Regions from separate parts of the Mesorhizobium bavaricum genome, predicted to be linked through region 3. Evidence: predicted binding sites of a transcription regulator. Region 3 holds the regulator's gene; each other region holds the start of a gene.

Region 1 (7,228 bases), 3.2 Mb from region 3:
CCCGGGGACACCGGCGCGCCCAGAGTAAGCCGCCGGTAACGATTGTGCCTTTTTTGAGGATATGCGCAAAAGCCTCATAATTCCAAGCAGTTTGTGCAGTGCGGGATCACTAAATGCTGCATAGCGGGCAAAATAATGCTGCGCAGCAACCGCCGTCGCAAGGCGCGACCTGCTTGCCGCGCATGGGCGCCATGCCCATTTCCGGTTTGACTTGGGTTCTGGAAAGGGCAAGAAAAGTCCTCAACGACAGAACAACACCCTTGAAGTCTGGAGAAGAAAATGTCCGCTTCCATCGTCATTGCCAGTGCCGCGCGCACGCCGGTCGGCTCCTTCAACGGCGCCTTCGCCGCCACGCCGGCGCATGAACTCGGGGCCGTTGTCATCAAGGAATTGCTGTCGCGTGCCGGTGTCGAACCGGGCGAGGTCGACGAGGTGATCCTCGGTCAGGTGCTGACCGCCGCTCAGGGTCAGAACCCGGCCCGCCAGGCATCGATCAATGCCGGCCTGCCGAAGGAAACCACCGCCTGGGGCCTCAATCAGGTGTGCGGCTCGGGCCTGCGCGCCATTGCACTCGGCATGCAGCAGATCACCTCCGGCGATGCCAAGGTGATCATCGCCGGCGGCCAGGAATCGATGTCGCTTTCGGCGCATGCCCAGCACCTGCGCGCTGGCGTCAAGATGGGCGACTTCAAGCTGATCGACACCATGATCAAGGATGGACTGTGGGATGCCTTCAACGGCTACCACATGGGCAACACCGCCGAAAACGTAGCTCGCCAGTTCCAGATCACCCGCGACGATCAGGATCAGTTCGCACTCGCCTCGCAGAACAAGGCGGAGGCCGCACAAAAGGCCGGCAAATTCAAGGACGAGATCGTCGCCGTCACCATCAAGGGCAAGAAGGGCGACACAATTGTCGACCAGGATGAGTACATCCGCCACGGCGCCACGATCGACGCCATGACCAAGCTGAAGCCGGCCTTCGACAAGGACGGCACCGTGACCGCTGCCAACGCCTCCGGCATCAACGACGGCGCCGCTGGTGCGCTGCTGATGAGCGAAGCGGAAGCCGTGAGGCGCGGCATCACCCCGCTGGCGCGCATCGTGTCGTGGGCAACCGCCGGCGTCGATCCGCAGATCATGGGCACCGGCCCGATCCCCGCCTCGCGCAAGGCACTGGAAAAGGCCGGCTGGTCGGTCGGCGATCTCGACCTGGTCGAGGCCAATGAGGCCTTTGCCGCGCAAGCCTGCGCCGTCAACAAGGACATGGGCTGGGATCCCTCGATCGTCAACGTCAATGGCGGCGCCATCGCCATCGGCCACCCGATCGGTGCGTCCGGCGCTCGCGTTTTCAACACGCTGGTCTTCGAGATGCGCCGCCGTGGCGCCAAAAAAGGCCTCGCCACGCTCTGCATTGGTGGCGGTATGGGCGTCGCCATGTGCGTGGAAGCGCTCTAAACGATATCACTGACCGGCGGCGCGAATGCACGCCCAAAAGTGTGCAGCGGTTTTGGGAAGACGACATGCATAAAAACAAACAGCCAAAGTGCGTCGCCTGAATTTATTTCAGCGCGACGCGCTTTAGCGGTCAGTATCCAGTGCCTGCCAAGCCCGACAACAGGGCGATACCAAAAAGGGGAAACGCATGAGCAAGGTAGCAATCGTCACGGGCGGATCGCGCGGCATCGGTGCGGCGATCTCGATCGCATTGAAGACCGCCGGCTATTCGGTTGCCGCCAACTATGCCGGCAATGACGACGCTGCGGCGAAATTCAAGGCCGAGACCGGCATTCCTGTCTACAAATGGTCGGTCGCCGACTACGATGGCTGCGCCGCGGGCATCAAGCAGGTCGAGGCCGACCTCGGTCCGGTCTCGGTGCTGGTCAACAATGCCGGCATCACCCGCGACGCCATGTTCCACAAAATCACGCGCGAGCAGTGGAAAGAGGTCATCGACACCAATTTGTCGGGCGTCTTCAACATGACGCATCCGCTGTGGAGCGGCATGCGCGACCGCAAGTTCGGCCGCGTCATCACCATCTCCTCGATCAACGGCCAGAAGGGCCAGGCCGGACAGGTCAACTATTCCGCCGCCAAGGCCGGCGACATCGGCTTTTCGAAGGCCCTTGCCCAGGAAGGTGCCCGCGCCGGCATCACCGTCAACGTCATCTGCCCCGGCTACATCGCCACCGAAATGGTCAAGGCGATCGACGAGAAGGTGCTCAACGAGCGCATCATCCCGCAGATTCCCGTCGGCCGCCTCGGCGAACCGGAAGAGATCGCGCGCTGCGTCGTCTTCCTCGCGTCCGAAGATGCCGGCTTCATCACCGGCTCGACCATCACGGCCAATGGCGGTCAATATTTCGCCTGAGGCAATTCCAGGAAAAGTGTGGAGCGGTTTCCGTCCGGAATTGCGTCAAGATAAAAGAGACGCGTCGCTCTGGGCAGCAAGATCGACGGGCCGGGAAACCGGTCCGTTTTTCGTTGGCGGCTTTGTACTTTCGACGCGCCCGGCCGGTCCCTGCCACAATCCAGCGCGCAGAGGTTAACAGCCGTCGGCTGGCCTGTGCGATACACCCATCACAACCTGTGGATTCTCGGTGGATAAGCTGTTCACAACACAAGATATTGGGGTGAACGAAACGGGAATATTCGGGCATCGCTGATTCGTCGCCGATTCGTTCCGGCTTTGAGCGGAACGTTAACGATGGCAGCCGGAATCGCCTGCCAAAACCTTAACACGGATTAGGAAAGATCAACAATTTCATAACCTTGGGTGAGGCGCACCAAGCGGCTATAGTTGTTCGCCGGCAAAGGTTAACGACAAAGCTCGCCCTGCATGAAACGGGCCAGTTCCATGATTCAGCATGTGGTGAGACTCGGGGTCGAAAAATCCACATGTAGCCGTGAACAAAAGCTGAATCTGGTCGAGTCACTGATTCGTCGCCTATTCGTTCCAGACTCGTTCCAACTGTTAATCCGCAACCGATCTGGAGCGTGACACAGTCGACTTCGAGCCGCCGGTGGAACATTCCGCTTTCGCTTCGCGCTCGAAATCCTTATGTGTCGCCTGTCATGCGCGCCACTTAAGGCACGCTCCCGACAACGAGAGGCCAGAAAGCCTTATTTCCAGGTCGATGAACATTCAGCCGAAACACACCGAGCCGCTGATCCTGTCGGGCCGCGACGTGACCGCCGTGCTTGGGCCGACCAACACCGGCAAGACCCATCTCGCCATCGAGCGCATGGTGGCGCACGACAGCGGTATCATCGGCCTGCCGCTCAGGCTGCTCGCGCGCGAGGTGTATAGCCGCGTCTGCGAGAAGGTCGGCGCGCACAAGGTGGCGCTCATCACCGGCGAGGAAAAGATCCAGCCGGCCGGCGCCAAATATTCGGTCTGCACCGTCGAGGCCATGCCGCGCGAGACCGATGCCGCCTTCGTCGCCATCGACGAGGTGCAGCTTGCCGGCGACCTCGAGCGCGGCCACATCTTCACCGACCGCATCCTGCACCTGCGCGGCCGCCAGGAAACGCTGCTGCTTGGTGCGGCCACCATGCACGGCATCTTGCAGCGCCTGCTGAAGGGTGTTTCGGTGGTGACGCGGCCAAGGCTGTCGCATCTTGCCTATGCCGGTTCCAAGAAGCTGACGCGGCTGCCGCGGCGCACGGCGATTGTCGCCTTCTCCGCCGACGAGGTCTATGCCATCGCCGAGCTGATCCGCCGTCAGCAGGGTGGTGCCGCCGTCGTGCTCGGCGCGCTCTCGCCGCGCACCCGCAACGCGCAGGTGGCGCTGTTCCAGGCCGGCGATGTCGACTATCTCATTGCCACCGACGCCATCGGCATGGGGCTCAATCTCGATCTCGATCACGTCGCCTTCGCCCAGAACCGCAAGTTCGATGGCTATCAGTACCGCAACCTGACGGCGGCCGAGCTCGGCCAGATCGCCGGCCGCGCCGGCCGGCATCTGCGCGACGGCACCTTTGGTGTCACTGGCCAGGTCGACCCGCTGGACGAAGAGCTGATCAAGAAGATCGAAGGGCATGACTTCGATCCGGTGAAGGTGCTGCAGTGGCGCACCGCGCATTTCGATTTCGCCAGCCTCGACGCGCTGAAGCGCTCGATCGAGACCAACGCCCCGGTCGAGGGGCTGACGCGGGCATTGCCTGCCGTCGATGCGCAGGCACTCGAGCACCTGTCGCGCGACGAGGACATCCGCGCACTTGCCACCGATGCCAAACGCGTTGCGCTGCTGTGGGAAGCCTGTGCCTTGCCCGACTACCGCAAGATCGCGCCGGCCCAGCATGCCGACCTCATTGCTTCGATCTATACCGACCTCGCCCGGCACGGCCATGTCGACGAAAACTACATGGCCGAGCAGGTGCGCCGTGCCGACACCACCGAGGGCGACATCGACACGCTCTCGCATCGCATTGCCCAGATCCGCACCTGGACATTCGTGTCTAACCGGCCCGGCTGGCTGGCCGATCAGGCACACTGGCAGGAAAAGACGCGCGAAATCGAAGACAGATTGTCGGATGCGCTGCATGAGCGGTTGACGAAACGCTTCGTAGACCGCAGGACTTCCGTCCTCATGCGGCGCCTTAGAGAAAATACCATGCCTGAAGCCGAAATTAGTCCCACCGGAACCGTCCTTGTCGAAGGCCATCATGTCGGCGAGTTGCAAGGGTTCCGCTTCACCGCTGACCAGACCGCCGGCGGCGAAGACGCCAAGGCCGTGCGCACCGCCGCCCAGAAGGCGCTGGCAGCCGAATTCGAGGCGCGTGCCGAACGCTTCGGCGCCTGCGCTAATGGCGACATCGCGCTCGGCTCGGACGGCACGCTGCGCTGGATCGGCGCCCCGATCGGCACGCTGGTCGCTGGGGAAGACGCGCTGAAGCCACGCCTGGTGCTGCTGGCCGACGAACAACTGACCGGCCCGGCGCGCGACAAGGTCGCGGCGCGTGCCGAACGTTTCGTCAATTTCCAGATCGAGTTGCTGCTGAAGCCGCTTGTCGACCTGAAAAACGCCCACCAGATTGCCGGCATCGGCCGCGGCATCGCCTTCCAGCTGGTCGAGAATTTCGGCCTCATCAACCGTCGCGACATCGCCGAGGAGATGAAGTCGCTCGACCAGGAAGGCCGCGCCGCGCTTCGCCGGCTCGGTGTGCGCTTCGGCGCCTACCATGTCTTCGTGCCGGCGCTGATCAAGCCTGCGCCCGCCGGATTGGTGACCTTGCTGTGGGCGCTGAAGAACGACGGCAAGGACAAGCCCGGCTTTGGCGACGTGGTCCATGCGCTCGCCTCTGGCCGCACCTCAGTGGTCATCGATCCGACCTTCGACAAGAGCTTCTACAAGCTTGCTGGCTACCGCAATCTCGGCCGCCGCGCCGTGCGCATCGACATTCTGGAGCGGCTGGCGGATCTGATCCGTCCGGCGACCAACTGGAAGCCTGGCCTCGGCCAACGGCCGGATGGCGCCTATGACGGCCAGTCCTTCATGGTGACGCCGCCGATGATGTCGATCCTTGGCGCCACCGCCGACGACATGGAAGAGATCCTGAAAGGTCTCGGCTACCGTGCCGAGCCGAAGCCGGCGGTCGAGGTCAAGGCGCGGCTCGAAGCGCAGGACAATGCCGCGCGCGAAGCGGCGGCTGCGAAGCTGGCGGCTGAAGAGGCGGCACGAGCAGAGCAGGCCAAGGCAGCTGAAGCCGAGGCAACGGACGCAGCCACGGCGGCAGCGGTCGAAGCGTCGGAGCCGGCTGCCGTTGCTGAAGCTGTCGCTGAAATTCCTGAAGAATCCACCACCGAAGCGCCAGCCGAGCCTGTCGCGGAAGAACAAACCGGAGTTCCAGCAGAAGCCACGGAAGAGGCCGCACCGGAGGCCATCGCCGGAGTGCCTGCCGAACCCGTGCTGGCTCCGGAGCCAGAGGCGGAAGCCGAGCCTGTCGCGGTCGCCTCTGCAGAGCCAATTTCCGAAGCCGCGCCCGCGACGGAAGCGGCACCAGAGCAGCCTGCTGTCGTGGCCGAAGCGGCCGCCGGCGAGGCCGCTCCTGAAGCCGAGGCGCCAAAACCCATCCTGTTGTGGCGTCAGGGCCGTTTCGAGCAGCGCCCGCGCAACCGCGACGGCCGCAACAATCGCCCACGCAACGGACCGGCCGCTCGCGGCCGAAGCGATGCACCGGCCGATGCCGCTGGCGCGCAGACGGCGGCCACGCCGGGAGAACGTCCGGCCCACGAGGGACGGCGCGACGGGGCCGGCAAGCCGCGCTTCGATCGCTCGAAGTTCAAGCCCAAGCCACAGGCCGAAGGCGAACCGAGGCGTGAGGGCCGGCCGCAAGGCGAGCGTCCCGACCGCCGCGATGGCCGGCCTGATTGGAAGGGTGGCAGGCCAGATGGCAAGGGGGGCGGCCCCGATCGGGCCAAGGGCGGCGCAAAGCCCGCCTTCCAGCCGAAGCCGCGTGAGGAGCGCCCGGTGCGCTACGATCCGGACTCGCCCTTCGCCAAGCTCGCCGCATTGCGCGACCAGCTGAAGAAGTAGGCCCGGCTCGCTGCGATGGTTGCCCCCACGGCTGCCCGAGACCGCCAGCGCATCGACAAGTGGCTGTTCTTCTCCCGCGCCGTGAAATCGCGCTCGCTGGCGGCGAAACTGGTGGTCGCCGGCCGCGTGCGCATCAATCGCGACAAAGCAGCGCAGGCCTCCGACATGGTCAAGCCTGGCGACGTGCTGACCATTACCCTTGAGCGGCGCATCTTCGTCTGGAAGGTGCTGAACCCCGGTGTGCGGCGCGGCCCTGCCGAAGAAGCCCGCACGCTGTATGAGGATATCTCGCCGCCGCCCGCGCCGAAGGGCGAAGCCCCGCCTGATGCAATTCCAGCGTTGCGCGAGGCCGGCAGCGGCCGCCCGACCAAGAAGGAACGCCGCCAGACCGACCGCTTGCTCGGCGAGGACTGACCTAGGTCACCCAAATGTGCGCGGTGATTTTGCGGCAACGACACGCACAAAACAAAGGCTGAACCCGGCAAACAACGTACTCTGCAGGACGTGACAGGCTTCCGCTGGACCTGCCGTCTGGAATTCCATTTCCGGAACGCCGGCAGCACCCGCAAAGGCTGCCCTTGCATGCGGCGGACAAAGGCGTTACCTCACGGAAAAAGCCCAACAAAAATGGGACTTCGCGGAGCCGACCGATGACCTATGTCGTGACCGACAATTGCATCAAATGCAAA
Region 2 (7,228 bases), 610 kb from region 3:
CGGTCAGCGCCCGCCACACCTTTTCCGGCGGTTCCGGCAGGTCGCACTCAAACTCGATCGCATCAGGTGCTACCTCGGAGTCCGCGTGGCTTTGGTCTGTCATTGATCCCATGTTCTTCATTGATCCATGTCCTTCAAAACCGCCTTCAGCCTTTCGATGCGCTCCGGCCAGAAGGTCCGGTAGCGTTCGATCCAGGAAAGCAAGGGGGCAAGCCCTTGCGGATCGGCGCGGTAATAGGCGTTGCGGCCGGCCCGCCGCTCGACCACCAGGCCGGCGCCGCGCAGCACGGCCAGATGCTGCGAAACGGCCGGCTGCGACACCGTCATGCCGCTGCGCAGTTCCGAGACGCTCATCTCGCCAGCGGCGAGTTGCTCAAAGACGGCTCGGCGCGTTGGGTCGGCAAGGGCGCGGAAAATCTCTGCTTCGATCATGCAAAAGCATAAGTCGATACTTATTGATTTGGCAAGCACTGTTTTTACGAGATTGTCGGAAGCCAGCGCCTCACTACCCCGGCAGGCCCATCAAACGTCGCCTCGAAGATTGGCGACGCAAGCACGGCGTGGATGTGAAGCGTTCCGGTGCCGACGTTCTTGAACCCGTGTTTCCTGTTCGCGGGAACGACAAGCGACTGGCCTGATGTCAGGACGTTGTGCTCATCGTCGATCCACATCTCCGCCTTGCCGGCGATAACGGTCAGCACTTCTTCGACCGGATGCCAATGCGTTGGAGCGCCGAGCATGGGTTCGACCCACTGCTCAAATATGCAAAGTTGCGATGCACCATTGATGGCCGACACATGCATACGCGTCTCCACACCTGCTCGCCATTGCTCGCGCTGCTGGTCCTTATGTGCGACGGACTTCATTTGATCGCGCCCGACCCATTCCCGATTTCATGGAAATTTCGGACCGGAACACTACATCTTGCTGACAAACATTGACAGAACGACGCCTGCATCATAGAACGAAAAGGGAACAAAAACCTTGTGGGAAAAGGCAGCCATAGCAGGCGGCGATTGTCCGCAGCCTGTAAGGTGCTGCGACAAAAATTTGTTTCGGATGAGCGCGGAGAAGTATCATGGCGGGTAGCGTCAACAAGGTCATTCTGGTCGGCAACCTCGGTGCGGACCCCGAAATCCGTCGCCTGAACTCGGGCGAGCCGGTCGTCAACATCCGCATTGCGACGTCGGAAAGCTGGCGCGATAAGAATTCCGGCGAGCGCAAGGAAAAGACCGAGTGGCACAACGTCGTCATCTTCAACGACCAGCTCGCCAAGGTGGCCGAGCAGTATCTGAAGAAGGGGATGAAGGTCTATGTCGAAGGCCAGTTGCAGACGCGCAAATGGCAGGACCAGACCGGTAACGACAAGTATACGACGGAGGTCGTGCTGCAGAAATTCCGCGGCGAGCTGCAGATGCTCGATGCGCGCGGACAGGGCGAGGGCGGTCAGGTCGGCGGCTATGCCGGTGGCGGCAGCAGCCGCGGTTCCGATTTCGGCCAGTCCAGCCCGAGCGAAGGCTTCAATCGTGGCGGCGGCGGTGCCAAGAGCGGCGGTGGCGGCGGTTCGTCGCGCGAGCTGGACGACGAAATCCCGTTCTGAGGACAATCAACCCGGAGAGGCGGCAATGTCGCTGCAACCGCTGCTTGCCGCACCCTCACCAATCCCCTGGCATGCCTTTGCGGCCTTCGCAGCACTGGCGATAGGCGTCACGCAGCTGGCACTGCCGAAGGGAACGTCACGCCATCGCATCGCGGGCTATGTCTGGGCTGCGCTGATGCTGGTGATCGCCGTCTCGAGTTTCTGGATTCATGACATCCGCCTCATCGGCCCTTTCAGTCCGATCCATCTCCTGTCGATCCTGGTGCTGGTCACCGTGCCGCTGGCGGTGTGGCACGCCCGCAATCACCGCGTCGCCAAGCATCGCAAGTCGATGATTGCGCTGTATGTCTTTGCATTGGTCGGCGCCGGCATCTTAACGCTGTTGCCGGGCAGGGTCATGCATGACGTCGTCTTTGGCGTCGCCCGAGCCGGACCATGATCCTGTTTGATTCTTGAGGCGGATGACCTCAAGTGGAGGGAAATCTCAGGTGAAAGCACGCGTTAAGTGGGTCGAAGAGCGCACCTTCGTCGGCGAATCCGGTAGCGGCCACAAGGTGGTGCTCGGAACCGCGCTCGGACCGGAAGGCAAGACACCAGGCCCAAGCCCGATGGAACTGGTGCTGATCGGCACCGGCGGCTGTTCGGCCTATGATGTCGTCCATATTCTCGAGAAGGGCCGCGAGGCGGTCGAGGACTGCGTTGTCGAGCTCGACGCCGATCGGGCCGAAACCGAGCCCAGGGTTTTCACGCGCATCCACATGCATTTCGTCGTCAAGGGCCGGTCGCTCTCCAATGACAAGGTCAAAAGGGCGATCGACCTTTCGATCGAAAAATATTGTTCCGCCTCCGCGATGCTGGCCAAAACCGCCACGATTACCCACGATTTCGAGGTCATTGATACGGCGGCGAAGTAGGGCCGGCTTCGGCGGCTCGCTGCGCGTCAACCCGCCATCAGCGCCTTGATACCGTCGGCGACGAACTGCACGGCGAGTGCTGCCAGGATGACGCCGAGCAGCCGGGTCAGGATCGAACGGCCGGTCTGGCCGAGGATGCGATCGATGCGTTCCGACAGTACGAACACCAGATAAGTGATGGCGAGGCAGACGAAGATGATGCCGACCAGCGCCGCTTGCGCGGCAAAGCCCTGAAACGAACCAGAGAGCAGCACCGTCGCCGAAATGGCGCCGGGGCCGGCGATCAGCGGGATCGCCAGGGGGAAAGCGGCGATGTTGTGGATCATGTCCTTGGTGATGGCGACGTCGCCGATCTTCTCCTTGCGATCCTGCCGGCGCTCGAACACCATTTCAAAGGCGATGAAGAACAGTAGGAAGCCACCGGCGACGCGGAAAGCCGGCAGCGTGATGCCGAACACCGACAGGATCGAGGCGCCGGCAACGGCAAACAGCGCCATGACCAGGAAACCGATAATCGAGGCGCGGACGGAAACCTGCTGGCGCTCCTCGCGATTCATGCCACGTGTCACGGCGAGGAACAGCGGGGCCAGCCCAGGCGGATCGATGGTCACGAGAATGGTGACGAAGGCGTTGAACAGGCTGTCGAAGCTCGGCATCTCTGACCCCTCCCGCCGGGCCGTGCCCGCACAAGGATATTGGTAGAGCAAAGGTCGGTCGGTGGGAACAGTCGGAGGGATGAAACCGGGGACTTCGGCAACCTTTGTCTTGACGCCATTCCCTAAGGAGAAGCGCTGCGCGCTTTTCCTGGGAAAACTGCTTTAGCCGGCAGCGCCGCAATAGGCCTCGATGCGATAGCCGTCCGGATCGACGACAAAGGCGGCATAGTAGTTTTCGCCATAGTCGGCGCGCAGGCCCGGTGGGCCATTGTCACTGCCGCCTTCACGCAAGGCGCTGGCATGAAAGGCGTCGACACTGGCCCGCGTCGGTGCTGCGAAGCAGAAATGCAGGCCGGATTCTTCCTCTGGTGGCACAGGCCGCGCGGCTTCGTTGACCCATAGCGCGACGCCTTGCACGCCATAACCCAACGAGCCTGGCGACTGGCTGAGGCAGGTGTAGCCGAGCGGCTTCAGCGCAGCATCGTAGAAGCGCTTGGAAGCAGCGGCGTCGCGAACGCCGATCGAGACATGATCGAACATGTGTTTCTCCATTGTTGCAATGTCTTATGACGTCAGGTTGTAGCCATTCGGCGCGCCAGGAATTCGACTTCCAGGCGCCATGTCGCGCCATTGTCGTGGGAGCGCTCGCCGAGCCAGCGGAAGCTGTCCTTTGTGATGCGGGAAAAACTCCAGCGCACCGAAGAGCCGGTGCCATCGGCGCCCACTTGCACGATGGTGTCGCCCTCGGCGCGACCGAGCTGGCGGCTGTAATACTGGTTGCGCGGGTCGCTCCAGAAGATGTGCCAGGCATCCGCGGCGGGGTCATAGAGGCGCAACGTCGTGCCGTAGAACGTCCATTTGCTTAGGGAAGGCGAGGGGCCGGCGTCGCGTGCGGGCAGGATCCACACATCCTGGATCGCCCGGCCTTCCAGCACCCAGCCGAAATGCACCTCGCCACGCCCGGTCAGCACCGTGCCATCCTCAAGATGGCGCGAGGCGTCAAACGTCCAGGCGCCGACGAAGCGGCCGTAAAGGTCCAGTTTCTCGGCAAGTCCGTCGACTGGTCCGGGACTGTGCAAGGCTTCGGCAAACGAGGATTGTTCGTACATGGTTACGGTCTCTTCCTGTCAGGAGACCGGGAGGAGTAGGCCGTGATGGGGTTCTGGGCTTGGGAAAAATTGCTATATTTCGATCATGACAGCGACCACGCATAGTCTCGCATCCGGGGCCGGCTGGCACGTGGCGGATGTGATCTGCACGGCCAGCGCCGGTGACCGGCCGTTCGAGGAAGCACATCAGGATTTCTGTGTCGCCGCGGTCACCAGCGGCACGTTCCGATATCGCGCCCAGCAAGGCACGGCGATGCTGGCGCCTGGCGCGCTCCTGCTCGGCAACCCCGGCACGTGCTACGAATGCGGGCACGAGCACGGCAGCGGCGACCGTTGCCTCTCGTTCCATTTCGGGCCGGCTTACATGGAACGCATCGTGGCTGGTGTGCCGGGCGCCAGGAAGCTGGCCTTCAAGGTGCCGCGCCTGCCGCCATTGCCGGCCTTGGCGTGCTTGCTCGCCGAGGCCGAAACCGCTCGCGAGATGGCCGACATCGACGCCTTCGAGGAACTCGGGCTGCGCATTGCGGGTGCGGTGGCAACAGCCTCTGGCTCCACACCTGTCAGATGCGCGCCAAGCCGTCGCGATCAGAAACGGGTTGCCGAGGCAGTGCGGCGGATCGAAGTCGATGCCGACGGACCGATTTCGCTTTCGGCGCTTGCCGATGAGACGGCGACCAGCCCCTATCATTTCCTGCGCATTTTCCGGCAGGTCGCGGGCATGACGCCCTACCAGTTCCTGCTCAAGACCCGGCTGCACCGGGCGGCGGTGCGGCTGCGCATGTCAGACGATGCGGTCTCGGCGATCGCCTACGACGCCGGCTTCAACGATTTGTCGACGTTCAATCGTCGATTTCGGCGCGTCATGGGTGAGACGCCGGGCCAGTATCGCTCCCGCCGAGCGGGCGCACGCCAAAGCTCGCAGCACAAGCTGCGTTGAGATTCGCCATCGGTTTGGGAATGGCGATCGCAGCCAGTGTCCCGCCCGCGATCAGATCGCCATTGAGACCCCGGGGCCGCCAACCGCTCAGTGCTCGCAAAGGCAGCCACGAGGTCCAATTAGTCGCGCTCTTGGCTTTCGCTTGGGGAAAACGGCCCATTTCAGGCTTTTGCCCTGTGGCGGCGAAAACCGCCTTGGCCATATCGTCGCAATCTGTGGTATCCATTTGAAATTACCATCAAAATTGACACTGGAAAAGTGCTGCGGACGTTGGAGTTTCGGGCTTGCTTCCTATATAAGCAGCAAGTGATTCCTGATTAGATTGTGATCCGATTTGACCGACCAAAAGACACCGCGCGGCGCCGACGGCGGCCCCTCCGGCATCGAGCCGATATCCATCGTCGAGGAGATGCAGCGCTCCTATCTCGATTACGCCATGAGCGTGATCGTCAGCCGCGCGCTGCCGGATGTGCGCGACGGCCTGAAGCCAGTGCATCGCCGCATTCTCTTCGCCTCGCATGAGAGCGGTTACCACTGGAACCGCAAATATGTGAAATCGGCACGCCCGGTCGCCGACGTGATGGGTAAATATCATCCGCATGGCGACGCCTCCATCTATGACGCGTTGGTTCGCATGGCGCAGGACTGGTCGCTGCGCGTACCGCTGATCGACGGGCAAGGCAATTTCGGCTCCATCGACGGCGATCCGCCGGCGGCGATGCGCTATACGGAATCGCGGCTGACCAAGGTCGCGCACGAGCTGCTGGAGGACATCGACAAGGACACCGTCGATTTCCAGGACACCTATGACGCGTCCGGCAGCGAACCCAAGGTTCTGCCGGCACGCTTCCCCAATCTGCTGGTCAACGGCTCCGGCGGCATCGCCGTCGGCATGGCGACCAACATCCCACCGCACAATCTCGGCGAAGTCTGCAACGGCGCGATTGCCATCATCGACAATCCGGCGATCGACCTGCCGGCGCTGATGGAGATCATTCCGGGCCCGGATTTCCCGACCGGCGGCATCGTGCTTGGCCGTTCAGGCATCTACAGCGCCTATTCGACCGGTCGCGGCTCCATCGTCATGCGCGGCAAAGTCAACATCGAGGCGCGCGGCAACGACCGTGAATCGATCATCATCACCGAGGTTCCCTACCAGGTGAACAAGTCGTCGATGATCGAGAAGATGGCCGAACTGGTGCGCGACAAGCGCATCGAGGGCATTTCCGACATCCGCGACGAGAGCGATCGCCAGGGTTACCGCGTCGTCATCGAACTCAAGCGCGACGCCGTCGCCGACGTCATCCTCAACCAGCTTTACCGCTTCACGCCGCTGCAGACCTCCTTCGGCGCCAATATGGTGGCGCTGAACGGCGGCAAGCCGGAACTGCTGACGCTGACCGACATGCTGCGGGCGTTCGTCGCTTTCCGCGAGGAAGTGATCACAAGGCGGACGAAATTCCTGCTGCGCAAGGCGCGCGACCGCGCCCATGTCCTGGTCGGTCTCGCCATCGCCGTCGCCAACATCGATGAAGTGATCAAGCTCATCCGCACCGCGCCGGATCCGCAGACGGCGCGCGAGCAGTTGATGGAGCGGCGCTGGCCGTCCGGAGATGTCGAATCGCTGATCCTTCTGATCGACGATCCGCGCCATCGCATCAATGAAGACGGCACCTACAATCTGTCCGAGGAGCAGGCGCGCGCCATCCTCGAACTGCGCCTGCAGCGGCTGACCGCACTTGGTCGCGACGAGATCGCCGACGAGTTGAACACGATCGGCGCCGAAATCATTGATTATCTGGACATTTTGTCGTCCCGCGCGCGCGTTCAGCAGATCGTCAAGGACGAACTCGCCGCCGTGCGCGACGAGTTCGGCACGCCACGCCGCACCGAGCTCACCGACGGTGGCGCGGACATGGAAGACGAGGACCTGATCCAGCGCGAGGACATGGTCGTGACGGTGAGCCATTCCGGCTACATCAAGCGCGTGCCGCTGTCGCTCTACCGGGCGC
Region 3 (7,228 bases):
TCTGCGCCTTGGTCGGCAATTCGCCGTAGAGCAGGAGATAGCAGACCTCGAGGAAATCGCCATGTTCGGCCAGCTGGTCGATCGGATAGCCGCGGTGCAAGAGGATGCCGGCGTCGCCGTCGATGAAGGTGATCTCGGACTCGCAGCTTGCGGTCGAGGTGAAGCCGGGATCGTATGTGAAGGCGCCGGTGGTGCTGTAGAGCGAGGCGATGTCGATGACATCGGGCCCGACCGAGCCGCTTCGCACCTTGAATTCGTGAGTCTTGCCGGCGAATTCAAGCGTTGCCGTGGCCTCTTGGGTCGTGCCGCCCAAATCCAGTTTTTTCGCAGCTTCGGTCATTGCAAACTCCTTATTGTTTCCTCATGCCGGCAAAGGCAAAATTCTGCAGAGCGACACGTCGAAATCACCGCAATGCGCGTATTCGCCACCGCATTTTAGGAGGTGCGTGCCAGATTGGGCCAAGGCCTAATGTTGCACTGCGAAACGCGCCTTTCAATGCCAATCTTCTTGGGCCAGATTGCTCCTAATCGATTTGATCCGCTATGCGAGCCAGGCTCTCGTTGCGCCCGAGCACGGCAAGCACGTCGAACACGCCCGGCGAGGTGCTCTTGCCGGTCAATGCAGCGCGCAAAGGCTGGGCCACGGCGCCAAGCTTGTGGCCGCCAGCCTGCGCATAATCGCGGACCGCGGCCTCAGCCGCAGTGGCCGTCCAGTCGCCCGAAAGCGCGTTCAAAGCTTCGTGAGCGCCGCGCAAGACCTTGCGTGTGTCGTCATTGAGCAGAAGTGCCGCCTTGTCGTCGATTGGTAGCGGCCGGGTGGCAAACAGGAAAGCGGCGCCATCGACAAGCTCGACCAGCGTCTTGGCGCGCTCCTTCAGGCCCGGCAGCGCGGCGAGCAGCTGCGCCTTGTTGTTGTCGTCGAGGCGTGCGGCCATCGCTGGACCACCCTCGAGATAGGGCAAGGTGGCGATGAAGATATCGAACAGCTCGGCATCGCTCATGCGGCGCATATGGACGCCGTTCAGCGCCTCGAGCTTGGCGAAGTCGAAGCGGGCCGCGCCCTTGTTGACATCGCCGATGTCGAACCAGGAGATCATGTCCTTGATCGACATGATCTCGTCGTCGCCATGGCTCCAGCCGAGCCGCGCCAGGTAGTTCAGCAGCGCTTCCGGCAGGTAGCCCATGGCGCGATAAGCCTCGACCCCAAGGGCACCGTGCCGCTTCGACAGCTTGGCGCCATCGGCGCCGTGGATCAGCGGGATATGCGACATCGACGGCACGCCCCAGTCCATGGCGTTGTAGATCACCGTCTGGCGGGCGGCGTTGGTCAGGTGGTCGTCACCACGGATGATATGGGTGACGCCCATGTCGTGGTCGTCGACGACCACGGCATGCATGTAGGTCGGGTTGCCATCCGAACGCAGGATGATGAAGTCGTCGAGATCCTTGTTGGGAAATCGCACCTCGCCCTGGACACGGTCGTGCACCACCGTCTCGCCCTCGGTCGGCGCCTTGATGCGGATTGCGCCCTTGATGCCTGCAGGCGCCTCGGACGGGTCGCGGTCACGCCACCGGCCGTCATAGCGGGGCGGCAGCCCCTTGGCCCGTGCTGCCTCACGCATCGCCTCCAACTCGGCCGGCGTCGCGTAGCAGTAGTAGGCCTTGCCCATGCGCACGAGCTCCTCCGCCACCTCACGGTGGCGCGGCGCACGCTCGAACTGTGACACCGGCTCGCCGTCCCAGGTCAACCCGAGCCAGGAAAGCCCGTCGAGAATGGCCGCGGTGGCAGCATCGGTCGAACGCTCACGATCGGTGTCCTCGATGCGCAGCAGCATCGTGCCATCGGTGTGCTTTGCATACAGCCAGTTGAACAGCGCCGTGCGTGCCCCGCCGATGTGCAGGTAGCCGGTGGGCGAGGGGGCAAAACGGGTGACGACCTTGTCGGACATGGAACTCTCGGAAACCATCTTAAGCGGGTGCGGTTGCGCGGACTTTCGCGCGGTCGGCGTTCATGTAGCATAGGGTGTCGAGGGCGCAAGGGGCAGACCCGATGGCTGGACCAGGCCGGGGCTCGAATCAGGGCGAGGACGCTGCTATCGGCGTCAGCGAACGGTCGCTGTTTGCGCCGCCGCAGCCGGCTTCGTTGCCGCCGCCATCACCTCTCGTGCCGGGCACCGGCAACCTGCCATTGCAAGCCGATATCCCGGTCGTTGCCGAAGTCGGCAGGATCGTGCGCGTGCGCCGGCAAATCGGTCCGATATCACTGCCTCGCCTGCGACACAGCCTGGCCACGGCAGCGGGCCTGGAGCTCGACCGAGGCGTGGCCTTTCTGCTGGTGCCGGTCTGCCTGGCAATCGGCGCGATCGGCTATTTTTCGCTGGCGGCGGAGCCTGACTTTCCAAAGCCTGTCGCGGTCGTTGCACTGACGGCGTTCTGTGCGCTTGTCTCGCGTTCCTGGCCGAAAACCCATCTGTGCCTCATGGCAGCATTGTTGTGTGCGCTGGGCTTGCTCGCCGCAAAGGTCGAGACATGGCGGGCGGGAACGCAGATTCTGGGTTCGGAAATCTCGACTCAACTGACGGGGCGGGTGGTCTCGCTCGACCGGATGGAGAGCGGCCGCATTCGGCTCACCATCGATGTGACATCGACCGCCCGGCCGAAGTTGCGCTATGCGCCGGAGCGGGTTCGGCTTTCGGCGCGAAAGATCCCGGCAGAGATGACCGCCGGCTCCCTCATCGCCGGCTACGCCAAGCTGTTGCCGCCGACAGGCCCGGTACGGCCGGGCAGCTACGATTTCTCCTTCGACAGCTACTTCGCCGGCATCGGCGGCAGCGGGTTCTTTCTCGGCAATCCAAAGATGGCCGCCACCGATGGCAACGAGATGCCGCTGTCGGCCCGCCTTTCCTCGGGGATAGAAAATGCCCGCGAAGCCATCGCCGACCATATCAGGGGCAGTGTCGGTGGCGCCGAGGGCGAGATTGCCGCGGCGCTGATCGTCGGCGTGCGCGCCGGCATTCCCGATGACATCAACGAAGCGATGCGGAGGACCGGCATTTACCACATCATCTCCATTTCCGGACTGCACATGGCGCTGGTCGCCGGCACAATCATGGGCTTGCTGCGTGGCGCCTTCGCCCTGTTTCCGGACTTTTCCGCGCGTCGACCGGTGAAGAAATACGCGGCCGCCGCGGCACTTTTCTCGATCGCCGCCTACCTGATCATCTCTGGCGTCGTCGTTGCCGCCGAGCGCAGCTTCATCATGCTGGCCGTGATGCTGATTGCCGTGCTGTTCGATCGGGCGGCGCTGACCATGCGCAATCTGGCGATCTCGGCGATCGCCGTCATTGTGGTGTCGCCGCACGAAGTGGCCGGCCCGAGCTTCCAGATGTCGTTCGCGGCGACGGCTGCGCTTGTCGGCGCCTATGCCGGGTGGTCGGATCATCGAGCGGGAAAGACGAGACCTCCGCCGCCACGGCGATCGCTGCCTGGGTTTCTCACGCAAAAATTCCTGCTGGCGGCTGGCGGCCTTGCGATGACCTCCATCATCGCCGGCGGCGCGACTGCACTGTTTGCCATCTGGCATTTTCAGCGGGTGTCGCCGCTCAGCCTGTTCGCCAATCTGGCCATCATGCCGATCGTGTCACTTGTAGTCATGCCCTTCGCCGTCCTCAGTGCTCTGGCGATGCCATTCGGTGCCGACGGCCCCTTTCTTTATGTGATGGGCAAGGGCCTGACGGCGATGATCGCCATGTCCGGATGGATTTCCGAGCGCTCGCCGGTCGACGCCGTCGGGTTGATTTCGCAGCAGTCTGTCCTGCTGGTGGCGATTGCCTTGGTCATTGCGACGATGGCGACGACATGGCTGCGGCTCGCAGCCCTTCCCTTTGCGCTTGCCGGCCTGTTGACCGTCTCGAATACGCGCCCACCGGACGTGCTGATCTCGGAGGACGCCAGGCTGGTTGCGTTGCCGATCGGGGGCGGCGAGCTGGCCGTCAGCCGCGCCCGTCCGAACGAATTCACGGTCGACAACTGGAAACGCGCGCTGACATCGGAAACCATCATCGTGCCGGAGGTGTTCAGCAAAGGAGAGGGGCAGTTCGACATAGCGGATGCCGCTGAACTGCCGCCGGGCGCGCCTTTCTACTGCACGTCAGGCGTTTGTCTCGCCAAGCATCCGTCCGGTGTGATCATCGCGCATGTCGAAGACGGGAAGGACGCCTGGAAGGCCTGCGGCTTCGCAGACCTGATCGTCATCAATGACGCCACGGCCTATGACCCCTGTCACAATCCGCTGGTGCTTGTCATCACCAAGCGACAACTGGCTCGCAAAGGCAGCGCCGCCGTCTTCTTCGATCGGGAGTCTGCGACGACGCCGGCAACGGTCAGCTTCGCGGTGGACAGGCCATACCGGCCCTGGCACACGCAACGCAAATTCTCGCGCGAGGCGAGGGGCCTTCCACCCTATCGCAAACCCGAAAAGCCGGCTGCAAGCCCTGCTCAGTAGCGCCTGATCAGGCCGACGAGCTTGCCTTGCACCTTGACCCTGTCCGGTCCGAAAATGCGGGTTTCATAGGCCGGGTTGGCGGCTTCGAGGGCTATCGAGGCGCCCTTGCGGCGGAACCGCTTCAGCGTCGCTTCCTCTTCATCCACCAGCGCCACGATGATCTCGCCCGGGCTGGCTGTATCGGCGTTACGGATGATGACCGTGTCGCCGTCGAAGATGCCGGCCTCGATCATCGAATCGCCCTTGACCTCCAAGGCGTAGTGCTCGCCGCCCATGATCATGTCCGGCGGCACCGAGATCGAATGCGTCTGGTGCTGGATGGCGTCGATCGGCACGCCGGCGGCGATGCGGCCCATCACCGGGATCGACACGGCGGAGACGACGTCGTCGTCATTGCCGGCAGAAGGCATCCGCGAAGGCGACGGTTTGATTTGCCGGCCAAGGCCGCCTTGACCGAGGCTGCCCTGGATGACGCTTGGTGAGAACTTTTTTGCCGCGTTGAGGCCAGGCGCGATCGAGTCCGGCAGCCGCAGCACTTCCAGAGCGCGCGCCCGGTTGGGCAGCCGGCGAATGAAGCCGCGCTCCTCCAGCGCCGTGATCAGCCGGTGGATGCCGGATTTGGAGGCGAGGTCGAGCGCTTCCTTCATCTCGTCGAAGGATGGCGGAATGCCGCTTTCCTTGAGGCGTTCATGGATGAACATCAGCAGTTCATGTTGTTTGCGCGTCAGCATGGCAGCCCCCAGGTTACCTGAAATCGGAATCGGAAAAACAAACCCAGAACAAACACTATCTGTTCCAGTTGTGTTCCGCAACCGTTTAAAGTTTAATGAATTTGTTAAGACGGCTGAAATCATTTGCCGCGCGGTAGCGTGCGGCGTTCCACGCTTGCCTGCAACCGCCACAGCCTTGGTTCGATTGAAAATGTTATGGTTAATGGCTTTGGCCCACCCTGTGTCGGGCTTGGCATCCGTTACAGATGAAGCTCAACGAGAGGGCTTTGGTCACGTCACCGATGGTTGGCCTGCCGTGAACGAAACGAAGCCAAAATGCCAACTTCGCCGGAGAAATTGACCAAGTCGGCTTTAGCCTGTTCCTGTTGCATTACCGCTTGTTCGTGCTGCCGTCGCCAGCATGGACATAGACATGCAACGTGTAGCCGATGTGGGCGATCATCAGGGTTTTCGCGCGCTCGATGTTGCGATCCAACGCCGCTTCCATGAGCGCGGTGTGATGTTCGATCGCGACAGCCTGGCGCAACGCCGCCACGGCCTCCTCATAACCATGCTGCAGGCCAGCGACCGCTCGCAGGGTTGGTGCAAGGCCTAGAAACCGGTGATGGCGACGCAGTTGATCCGCGATCGTGGAATGGAAGGTCAGCAGCCATGGGGATGCTGCCGCGCCGAGCAGTGCCGCGTGGAAAGCCTCGTGCTTTTCGTCCCATTCGTCCACCACGCCGTCGGACGGGTCGTCGACCGCTGTCTTGCAGCGCGACAGCCGGTAATGGGCCGCGACAACGGCATCCTCCCATTCACGGCCGCCTTTCTCGATCGATTCCTGGAGCAGCGGCAGTTCGACCACGAGCCTCGCGCGTGACAGATCTTCCAGCTCGACGCGCGAGACTGGTGCGACGGCAAAGCCACGATTGCTGATGGCGGTCACCAGGCGCTCGGCCTCCAACCGCGACAGCGCCTCGCGCAACGGGGTCCAGCCAATGCCGTAGCTGCTCCGCAACGCGCTGAGCTTGAGCGGCGCGCCGGGCTTCAGGCGGGTCGTGAGGATATCGCGACGCAGCAGCCTGTAAGCTGCTTCCGTTTTCGAGAAGTGCTCGTCATCCAGCATCGCCGTCCATCCGTACTGCCTGGGCGACGATTATATATGAAAACCTCTCGTTCCGTAAATTATATATAACGTTTGACAGCGCCTAGGAGACTGCCCATGATCGGCTAACGGTTTCACCTGATGCTCATCCGAGTACGCTCATGCGCGGGGATAGTCGATCATGAATGCCACTCTCGATCTCGCTGCAATCGAGGCGATGGATGCCGCGGATCCGCTGCGTGCCATGCGCGATCGTTTCGTCTTGCCGGAAGGGGTCATCTACCTCGACGGCAATTCGCTTGGCGCGGCTTCACCCGCCGTCTTCGAAGAGATCCAGAAGGCCGCGACGCAGGAATGGGCGCAGGATCTCATCCGTGCCTGGAACACCGCCGGCTGGTTCGACATGCCGGTCGAGCTCGGCGACCAGCTCGGACGCCTGATCGGTGCCGCGGCCGGCCAGACGGTGGTCTGCGACACGACCTCGATCAACATCTACAAGGTGCTGCATGCGGCACTTGCAATGCGGCCTGACCGGTCGGTCATCGTCGCCGAGGGCGACAGTTTTCCAACCGACCTCTATATGGCCGAAGGCGTTGCCTCGACGCGGCCAGGTACCGTGTTGCGGCTTGAGGGCGTCGACGCGCCTGCTATCGAGGAGCTCATCGATGAACGCGTCGCCGTTATCCTGGTCAACCACGTCAACTACAAGTCCGGTCAGTTGCGCGACATGGCAGCCTTGACGCGCAGGGCTCATCAGGCCGGTGCGCTGATTGTCTGGGACCTCTGCCACACCGCCGGTGCGCTGCCGGTCGAGCTTGACGGGGCTAATGCCGATTTCGCCATTGGCTGCACCTACAAGTACCTCAATGGCGGCCCGGGCTCACCGGCCTTCATCTATGCCGCAAG
Region 4 (7,228 bases), 610 kb from region 3:
GTGGCCTCAACCGTTTCCGGCAAGGTCCGCTTCAGCACCAGTGCGAATTCCTCGCCGCCCATACGTGCGGCGACGTCGGCCGGGCGAAGATTGCCGGCGAGTTCCCTGGCGAATACCCTCAGCACCTCGTCGCCAGCGGCGTGGCCGAATTCGTCGTTGATGGCCTTGAAGCCGTCGAGGTCGAAGACGACAACAGCGGTGAAAGCGCCGACCGGTGCATTGCCATGCATGTCGAACAGGGCGCGGCGGTTGAGCAGGCCGGTCAAGGGATCGGTCAGGGCGTTGTGGCGGTGATGCCTGGCCAGACGCCCCTGATTGAGCGCCAGTGACAGCGCTCCGATGCCGGTCATGCTGGCGATGACGATGATGAGGCTCAACTCCTCGGCCCAATTGCTTGGCGCATGCCCAAGGATCAGCTTTCCGTCCCAGGCGAGAACCATGGCGCAGAGAGCGAAGGACGTGGCCGTGGCCGAATAGAGTGCGGTGATGCCTATTGTGAGCGCTGGGGCTTCGTTGCGGCCCTTCCAGTATTCGAGCGCCGTTGCGAACAGAAGCAAGGCGGCAAACAGGTTCTCGAACATGAAGCCGAGACCGTCATAGCCAAGCGCCATGGGAGGCAGTGCAACGGCCAGCGAAATGCTGCCGCACATCGTTCTCGGGATCGGCGAACCGCCGGTCCTGAACTGGTAGGCAGCGCCCAGCATGGCCGAAAAACCAAGCAGGAGCAGGGCAAGCGTCGCGGTACCAAGCAGACGCCCGGGCATGTCGATATAGGCGTCATAGGCAAAAATGTCGCCGACCACCAACAGCAGGCTGATCGCCCATGTCAGCAGGAATTTCTCCGAGCGAGCGGTCAGCCACATCCCAAACAGTGTCAGGCCCAGGCAGGTGGCGGAAAAACCGACAGCCAGCAGAAGTGAAGTGTAGTCGAGCGACATGCCCCTCGTTCCTTGCCGGCGGCGATCCCAGCTCTGCGGCTTGGCCAGGCTGAATTCATGCAGCAAGGAGGTATCGATAAGGTTACGACGGCGCCGAAATTGCCACGATTGGTCACTTTGCTACGCTCAATTGGACACTTTGCTACGCTCAAAACGCGTATGAGACGTGCCTGGCGTGTGAAACGTCTTGTGCTGGCGCTTCTCAGTCGGCCACTCGCTTCATCAGCGCCATGGCTCCGAATGGCGCGCGCACCTTGCCCTCGGTGATGAAGTAGACGAACACGTCGCGTGGCTGGACCGGTGCGTCCGTCTTGGGGTCCGCGCGCCGCAGGTCGACCGGTTGCTTGCCCTCCGCCCAGGTCCTGGCGCGCGCGGCCCATTCGTCGAGGCCCTTGGGCGTGTAGCAGTCGGCATTGTCGTCGCTGCCAGTCTGCAGCCGCGCATAGATGAAATCGCCGGTGACGTCGGCGATATCAGGATATTTTGCATGGTCGGCATAGACGATTGCCACCTTGTATTTGCGGACCAGCGCGACGAATTCCGGCACGATGAAACTGTCGTTGCGCACCTCGACCGCGTGGCGCAGGGCAACGCCGTCCTGCTTTTCCGGCAGCAATTTCAGAAAGGCTTCGAAATCGTCCGGATCGAACTTTTTCGTCGGTGCGAACTGCCACAGGATCGGACCGAGCTTTTCACCGAGTGCGGCCACGCCGGAGCCGAGGAAACGCACCATCGATTCGCCGGCCTCGCCGAGCACGCGCCGGTTAGTGACGAAGCGGTTGCCCTTCAGCGCGTAGACGAAACCATCCGGTGCTTCGCTCGCCCATTTGACGAAGGTCGGCTCCTTAAAGCTCGAATAATAGGTGCCGTTGACCTCGATGCTCGGCACCTGCCGGCTGGCGTATTGCAGTTGCTTGGCCTTGGAGAGCTTTTCGGGATAGAAGGACGAATCCCAGGGCTCGAACGTCCAGCCGCCCATGCCGGAGCGGATTGTTCCCGATTTGCTCATAGTCATCCCTCCCAAGTTCAGAAAATCAGGCCGTCGTGATCTCAGCCACTGGCTTGGCCATGTCGACGACCGTCCATCCCGGCCGATAGGGATTGGGCCGGCGGCCCGTTTCCCGAAAACCATAGGCCGTGTAGAGCACAATGTTCCGCTCCATCCGGGCGTTGGTGTAGAGCCGCACCTCGGGCAGGCCCCACAGCCGCGTCTGTTCATCGGCGTGTCTGAGCAGGACGATGCCGAAGCCCTTGCCCTGAAATTCTGGCGCGACAGCGACGGAGAAGATCATCGCATGGTCGTCATGCCGCTCGATGACGATCAGCCCGGCTAACTTACTGTCGCTCTCCAGCAGCCAGACCTCGCCGCGTTCGACCCTCGGCGCGTAATCCTCCGTGACCGGAATCGGCGGTGCGCCGAACAGTGCGGTATAGGTCGCATAGGCGGCTTCCGTCAGCGAAGCGATTGCGGCGAGATTTTTTGGGCTGGCGGCTCTGAGGTTCATGGCACCTTTCCTGACCCCATAGCGGCACGGAGTCGAAACGACCCGATGATCCGTCGCCAAACAAATACATGTCTTCGAACGACTATCGTGCTGGCGACAACCATCGGTGGGAGGGGCCGTCGCGTGACTTGCAGATCACCAGAGGTTCCATATTTGTTGAGCCAGTTTCGGAAAGCTGTCGCAGCGATCGCCTGATCAAGAACGATGATCATCAACCAGATTTTGCTCGTGCCAACCTTTCTGCCATCCCAACGCACTATGGCTTCACGCCAATTTTTGCGCAGGTAGCCGAAAACGAGTTCTGGATCGTCTGAATAGAATCGAAAGACATCATTGGCCATGGCGTTCGGCTCTCATAGTGAGGCTTTTCCAATGCGTGCAAACACAATCAGTCCTGCGCGCATGTCCACCTCCATCAGACGATTGATGGTGTTGGCCACGCCAAAACGGCTCTGGACCGTGACGAGACCAGCTCTAGCCATCACTCCGCCGCTTCGCGCTTGCCTCCGGGGCGCCGCTCCAGCAACTCCTTGAGGAACTGGCCCGTATAGCTGCGCTTCTCGCGCACGATGGCTTCCGGTGTGCCGGAGGCGACCAGTTCGCCGCCGCCGTCGCCGCCTTCGGGGCCGAGATCGAGCACCCAGTCGGCGGTCTTGATCACCTCGAGATTGTGCTCGATGACCACCACCGTGTTGCCCTGGTCGACCAGTTCATGCAGCACTTCCAGCAGCTTGGCGACGTCGTGGAAGTGTAGGCCGGTTGTCGGCTCGTCGAGGATGTAGAGCGTCTTGCCGGTCGCCTTGCGCGACAGTTCCTTGGCCAGCTTGATGCGCTGCGCCTCGCCGCCCGACAGCGTCGTCGCCTGCTGGCCGATGTGGATGTAGCCGAGGCCGACCTGCTTCAGCGTGTCGAGCTTGTCGCGCACGCCGGGCACGGCAGCGAAGAAATCGACGCCTTCCTCGACTGTCATGTCGAGCACGTCGGCGATCGACTTGCCCTTGAACAGCACGTCGAGCGTCTCGCGGTTGTAGCGCTTGCCGTGGCAGACATCGCAGGTGACGTAGACGTCGGGCAAGAAGTGCATCTCGATCTTGATGACGCCGTCGCCCTGGCAGGCTTCGCAGCGGCCGCCCTTGACGTTGAAGGAGAAGCGGCCGGGCTGGTAACCGCGTGCCTTGGCCTCGGGGAGCCCGGCGAACCAGTCGCGGATCGGTGTGAAGGCGCCGGTGTAGGTGGCCGGGTTCGAACGCGGGGTCCTGCCGATCGGCGACTGGTCGATGTCGATGACCTTGTCGAGGAATTCGAGACCCTCGATGCGGTCGTGGTCGGCCGGATGCTCGCGCGAACCCATGATGCGGCGCGACGCCGCCTTGAACAGCGTCTCGATCAGGAAGGTCGACTTGCCGCCGCCCGACACGCCGGTTACGGCGGTGAAGGTGCCGAGCGGGATTTCGGCAGTGACGTTCTTCAGATTGTTGCCGCGCGCGCCGACGATCTTCAGCCGCCGGTTCTTCTTCGGCTCGCGCCGCACGCCGGGTGTCGCCACTTCGAGCGCGCCCGAAAGATATTTGCCGGTGATCGAATTGGGATTGGCCATCACCTGCTGTGGCGTGCCCTGGGCGATGATCTCGCCGCCATGGATGCCGGCGGCCGGACCCATGTCGACGACATAGTCGGCATGCAGGATGGCGTCTTCGTCATGCTCGACCACAATCACCGTGTTGCCGATGTCGCGCAGGTGCTTCAACGTGTCGAGCAGGCGTGCATTGTCGCGCTGATGCAGGCCGATCGACGGTTCGTCCAGCACGTAGAGCACGCCGGTGAGGCCGGAGCCGATCTGCGAGGCCAGCCGAATGCGCTGGCTCTCGCCGCCCGACAGCGTGCCGGAATTGCGCGACAGCGTCAGGTAGTCGAGCCCGACATCGTTTAGGAAGCGCAGCCGCTCGCGGATTTCCTTGAGCACGCGCACGGCGATCTCGTTCTGCTTGTCGTTGAGCGACGCCGGCAGGTCGGTGAACCACTGGTCGGCCTTGCGGATGGAAAGCTCGGTGACTTCGCCGATGTGCCTGCCCGCGATTTTCACGGCCAGCGACTCGGGCTTCAGCCGATAGCCCTTGCAGACCGGGCATGGCGTGGCCGACATGAAGCGCTCGATCTCCTCGCGCATCCAGGCGGATTCGGTCTCTTTCCAGCGGCGCTCGAGATTGGGGATGACGCCTTCAAAGGTCTTGGTCGTCTTGTAGGAGCGCAACCCGTCATCATACTGGAACGTGATCTCACGCTCGCCGGTGCCGCGCAGGATGGCTTCCTTTGCCTCTTCGGCCAGATCCTTGAATTTGTCGCCGAGCTTGAAGCCATAGGCCCTGCCCAGCGCTTCCAGCGTCTGCGCGTAGTAGGGCGAGGTCGACTTCGCCCACGGGCTGACGGCGCCGTCGCGAAGCGAGACGTTTTCGTCCGGCACGATCAAATTGCCGTCGATGGCGCGCTGGCTGCCGAGACCGTCGCAGGTCGGGCAGGCGCCAAACGGGTTGTTGAACGAGAACAGCCTTGGCTCGATCTCGGGAATGGTGAAGCCCGAGACCGGGCACGCGAATTTTTCCGAGAACAGGATGCGCTCATGCGTCTCGTTCTTCGACTTGTTGACCGAGTCCTCGCCGGTCTGGCTGGCGTCGAGCGGCTTGTCGGCGAATTCGGCGACCGCCAGCCCGTCAGCCAGTTTCAGCGCGGTCTCGATGGAGTCGGCAAGCCGGGTGGCGAGATCGCCGCGCACGACGATGCGGTCGACAACGACGTCGAGGTCATGCTTGTACTTCTTGTCCAGCGCCGGCACGTCGGCGATTTCATAGAAGACGCCGTCGACCTTGACGCGCTGAAAGCCCTTCTTCTGCAGCTCCAGCAATTCCTTGCGGTATTCGCCTTTGCGGCCGCGCACCATCGGCGCGAGGATGAACAGGCGGGTGCCTTCTTCGACCGCCAGCACACGGTCAACCATTTGGCTGACCGTCTGGCTTTCAATCGGCAGGCCGGTGGCCGGCGAATAGGGGATACCGACGCGCGCGAACAGAAGCCGCATGTAGTCGTAGATCTCGGTGACGGTGCCGACCGTCGAACGCGGGTTCTTCGAGGTCGTCTTCTGCTCGATCGAGATGGCAGGCGACAGACCGTCGATCTGGTCGACGTCCGGCTTCTGCATCATTTCGAGGAATTGCCGCGCATAGGCAGACAGGCTTTCGACGTAGCGGCGCTGGCCTTCGGCATAGATGGTGTCGAAGGCAAGTGACGATTTGCCGGAACCAGACAGGCCGGTCATGACGATCAGGCTGTCACGCGGCAGGTCGAGATCGACATTCTTCAGATTGTGTTCGCGCGCCCCGCGAATGGAAAGATATTTATGGTCGGCCATCGCCGGTCGCCGCCTCAGAATCTGGAATTGCCTGGAATGGCGGGTTTTCCCGGCCATCCCCTATGTAGGTATTATTGCCGCCACGTCGAGAGACGCCACAATTCCCGACAAAAGCGTTTAACCGTCTTTCGCGTGAACGGGCAAGCGGAAAGAACAAAGGCCGAACACGCTCCTGACAAAGCTGTGCAAGAACTGACGTGGACGTAACCTCCCTGCGATCACATTTTTCGGTAACCGGCTATTGATGGTTGACGCCACCGACTCACGGGCGCAGTCTCCGGGCGTCAAACGAAGCCGGCCGTCTTTCGATGGCCTCGCCGCCAGAGGCGGCCTGCGAGACGCCGCAGGCATTCGCGATTTGTGCTTCGGGACGACACGTCGCAACGGACAAGGGAGTGGAGCCATGACGCCACCGGATCGTCCCCTCGGGTTCCAGTTGTCACTGGAGCCGCGGCAGGCATAAGTGCCAGGGTTCAGCGTTTTCGCCACCCGGCAAACCGTGACCTGCCATATCCCACAAAAATCAGAGACTGCTAGTCGGATCGTCGGCTGACGCCGCGGTGCATCCGAAATCAAACGCCGGCAGTACACTCCCGGCAAAATTGGATTTGAGATCCAAAAAAGCCCCGTCCGTTTGCGCAAAGCACGGCGGGGCTGTTTTTGTGTGCGGCGCGGTACGCCGCCACTCGGTATCAATTGCGTGGCGGCTTGATTGCGCCGGCGCCGACATCAACGGTGATGCTGCCGGAAATCCTGACATCCGTGTTGCCGATCTTGAACTGGCCGTTCCCCTTGCTGGGGAATGCGTCGTCGGGTTCGGGCTCGGGAGCCGGCCTGGCGATGCGATAGTCCCCGGTCACGCCAGGCAGGGCGCCTTTCTGCGCCGGCGGCGAACTGTCGCCGGCAAAGGCCGTGCCGTCCATAAGGCCGGCAACAGCGACCACGACAACGGCGATCCTGCGGTGCAATGTTCTGGACGAATGCGTGTCGGTCATCGCTCAATCATAGTGACGTGCCGCCAAAGGGACCAGACCGGCATCGTCAAATCTTCGACAGCCGGCAGGAATCAGATCTCGCCTAAAGCGCATCACGATTGATCGGTTTCAGGCGATGCGCATTCGGCGTCTGTTTTTACGCATGTCGTTCGCCCAAAACCCAGACCACTTTTGGGCGACATGCATTGGCCTCACGCGGCCCGTTTGCGCGTATCGAAAACGTGGTCGACAATGCCCCAGGCCTGGGCCTCGCGGGCCGTCATGAAGTGGTCGCGGTCCAATGTGCGTTCGACCTCCTCATAGGTGCGGCCACAATGCTGCGCATAGAGTTCGGCCATCTGCCGCTTTGTCCGGCCGATGCGCTCGGCATGGCGCTGGATGTCGGAG

The links. The regulator LexA, encoded in region 3, represses DNA repair genes until DNA is damaged. The targets are predictions, from matches to a motif close to TGTTCNNNNTGTGTTCNG.
Region 1: a site for LexA is predicted at 2,953-2,970, ahead of AC1RZR_RS07875 (helicase-related protein). Genes of this name have one in related genera too.
Region 2: a site for LexA is predicted at 961-978, ahead of AC1RZR_RS20530 (single-stranded DNA-binding protein). Genes of this name have one in related genera too.
Region 4: a site for LexA is predicted at 5,996-6,013, ahead of uvrA (excinuclease ABC subunit UvrA). Genes of this name have one in related genera too.

Annotation. Positions count from the first base shown of each region.
Region 1 is NZ_CM165566.1:1,617,255-1,624,482, reverse strand. It holds gene AC1RZR_RS07885 (acetyl-CoA C-acetyltransferase) at 280-1,458, shown strand; gene phbB (acetoacetyl-CoA reductase) at 1,646-2,371, shown strand; gene AC1RZR_RS07875 (helicase-related protein) at 3,138-6,539, shown strand; gene AC1RZR_RS07870 (RNA-binding S4 domain-containing protein) at 6,555-6,953, shown strand; gene fdxA (ferredoxin FdxA) at 7,190-7,228, shown strand, end outside.
Region 2 is NZ_CM165566.1:4,189,405-4,196,632, forward strand. It holds gene AC1RZR_RS20515 (SRPBCC family protein) at 1-103, opposite strand, end outside; gene AC1RZR_RS20520 (ArsR/SmtB family transcription factor) at 118-432, opposite strand; gene AC1RZR_RS20525 (cupin domain-containing protein) at 477-866, opposite strand; gene AC1RZR_RS20530 (single-stranded DNA-binding protein) at 1,079-1,600, shown strand; gene AC1RZR_RS20535 (DUF2306 domain-containing protein) at 1,626-2,039, shown strand; gene AC1RZR_RS20540 (OsmC family protein) at 2,089-2,514, shown strand; gene AC1RZR_RS20545 (MarC family protein) at 2,541-3,170, opposite strand; gene AC1RZR_RS20550 (VOC family protein) at 3,333-3,710, opposite strand; gene AC1RZR_RS20555 (hypothetical protein) at 3,743-4,279, opposite strand; gene AC1RZR_RS20560 (helix-turn-helix transcriptional regulator) at 4,365-5,216, shown strand; gene gyrA (DNA gyrase subunit A) at 5,551-7,228, shown strand, end outside.
Region 3 is NZ_CM165566.1:4,796,318-4,803,545, reverse strand. It holds gene gltA (citrate synthase) at 1-340, opposite strand, end outside; gene gltX (glutamate--tRNA ligase) at 525-1,949, opposite strand; gene AC1RZR_RS23590 (ComEC/Rec2 family competence protein) at 2,051-4,504, shown strand; gene lexA (transcriptional repressor LexA) at 4,498-5,235, opposite strand; gene AC1RZR_RS23580 (hypothetical protein) at 5,198-5,575, shown strand; gene AC1RZR_RS23575 (GntR family transcriptional regulator) at 5,606-6,343, opposite strand; gene kynU (kynureninase) at 6,504-7,228, shown strand, end outside.
Region 4 is NZ_CM165566.1:4,181,355-4,188,582, forward strand. It holds gene AC1RZR_RS20480 (GGDEF domain-containing protein) at 1-938, opposite strand, end outside; gene AC1RZR_RS20485 (DUF72 domain-containing protein) at 1,141-1,947, opposite strand; gene AC1RZR_RS20490 (GNAT family N-acetyltransferase) at 1,973-2,443, opposite strand; gene AC1RZR_RS20495 (hypothetical protein) at 2,572-2,757, shown strand; gene uvrA (excinuclease ABC subunit UvrA) at 2,925-5,846, opposite strand; gene AC1RZR_RS20505 (hypothetical protein) at 6,539-6,841, opposite strand; gene AC1RZR_RS20510 (ATP-dependent Clp protease proteolytic subunit) at 7,033-7,228, opposite strand, start outside.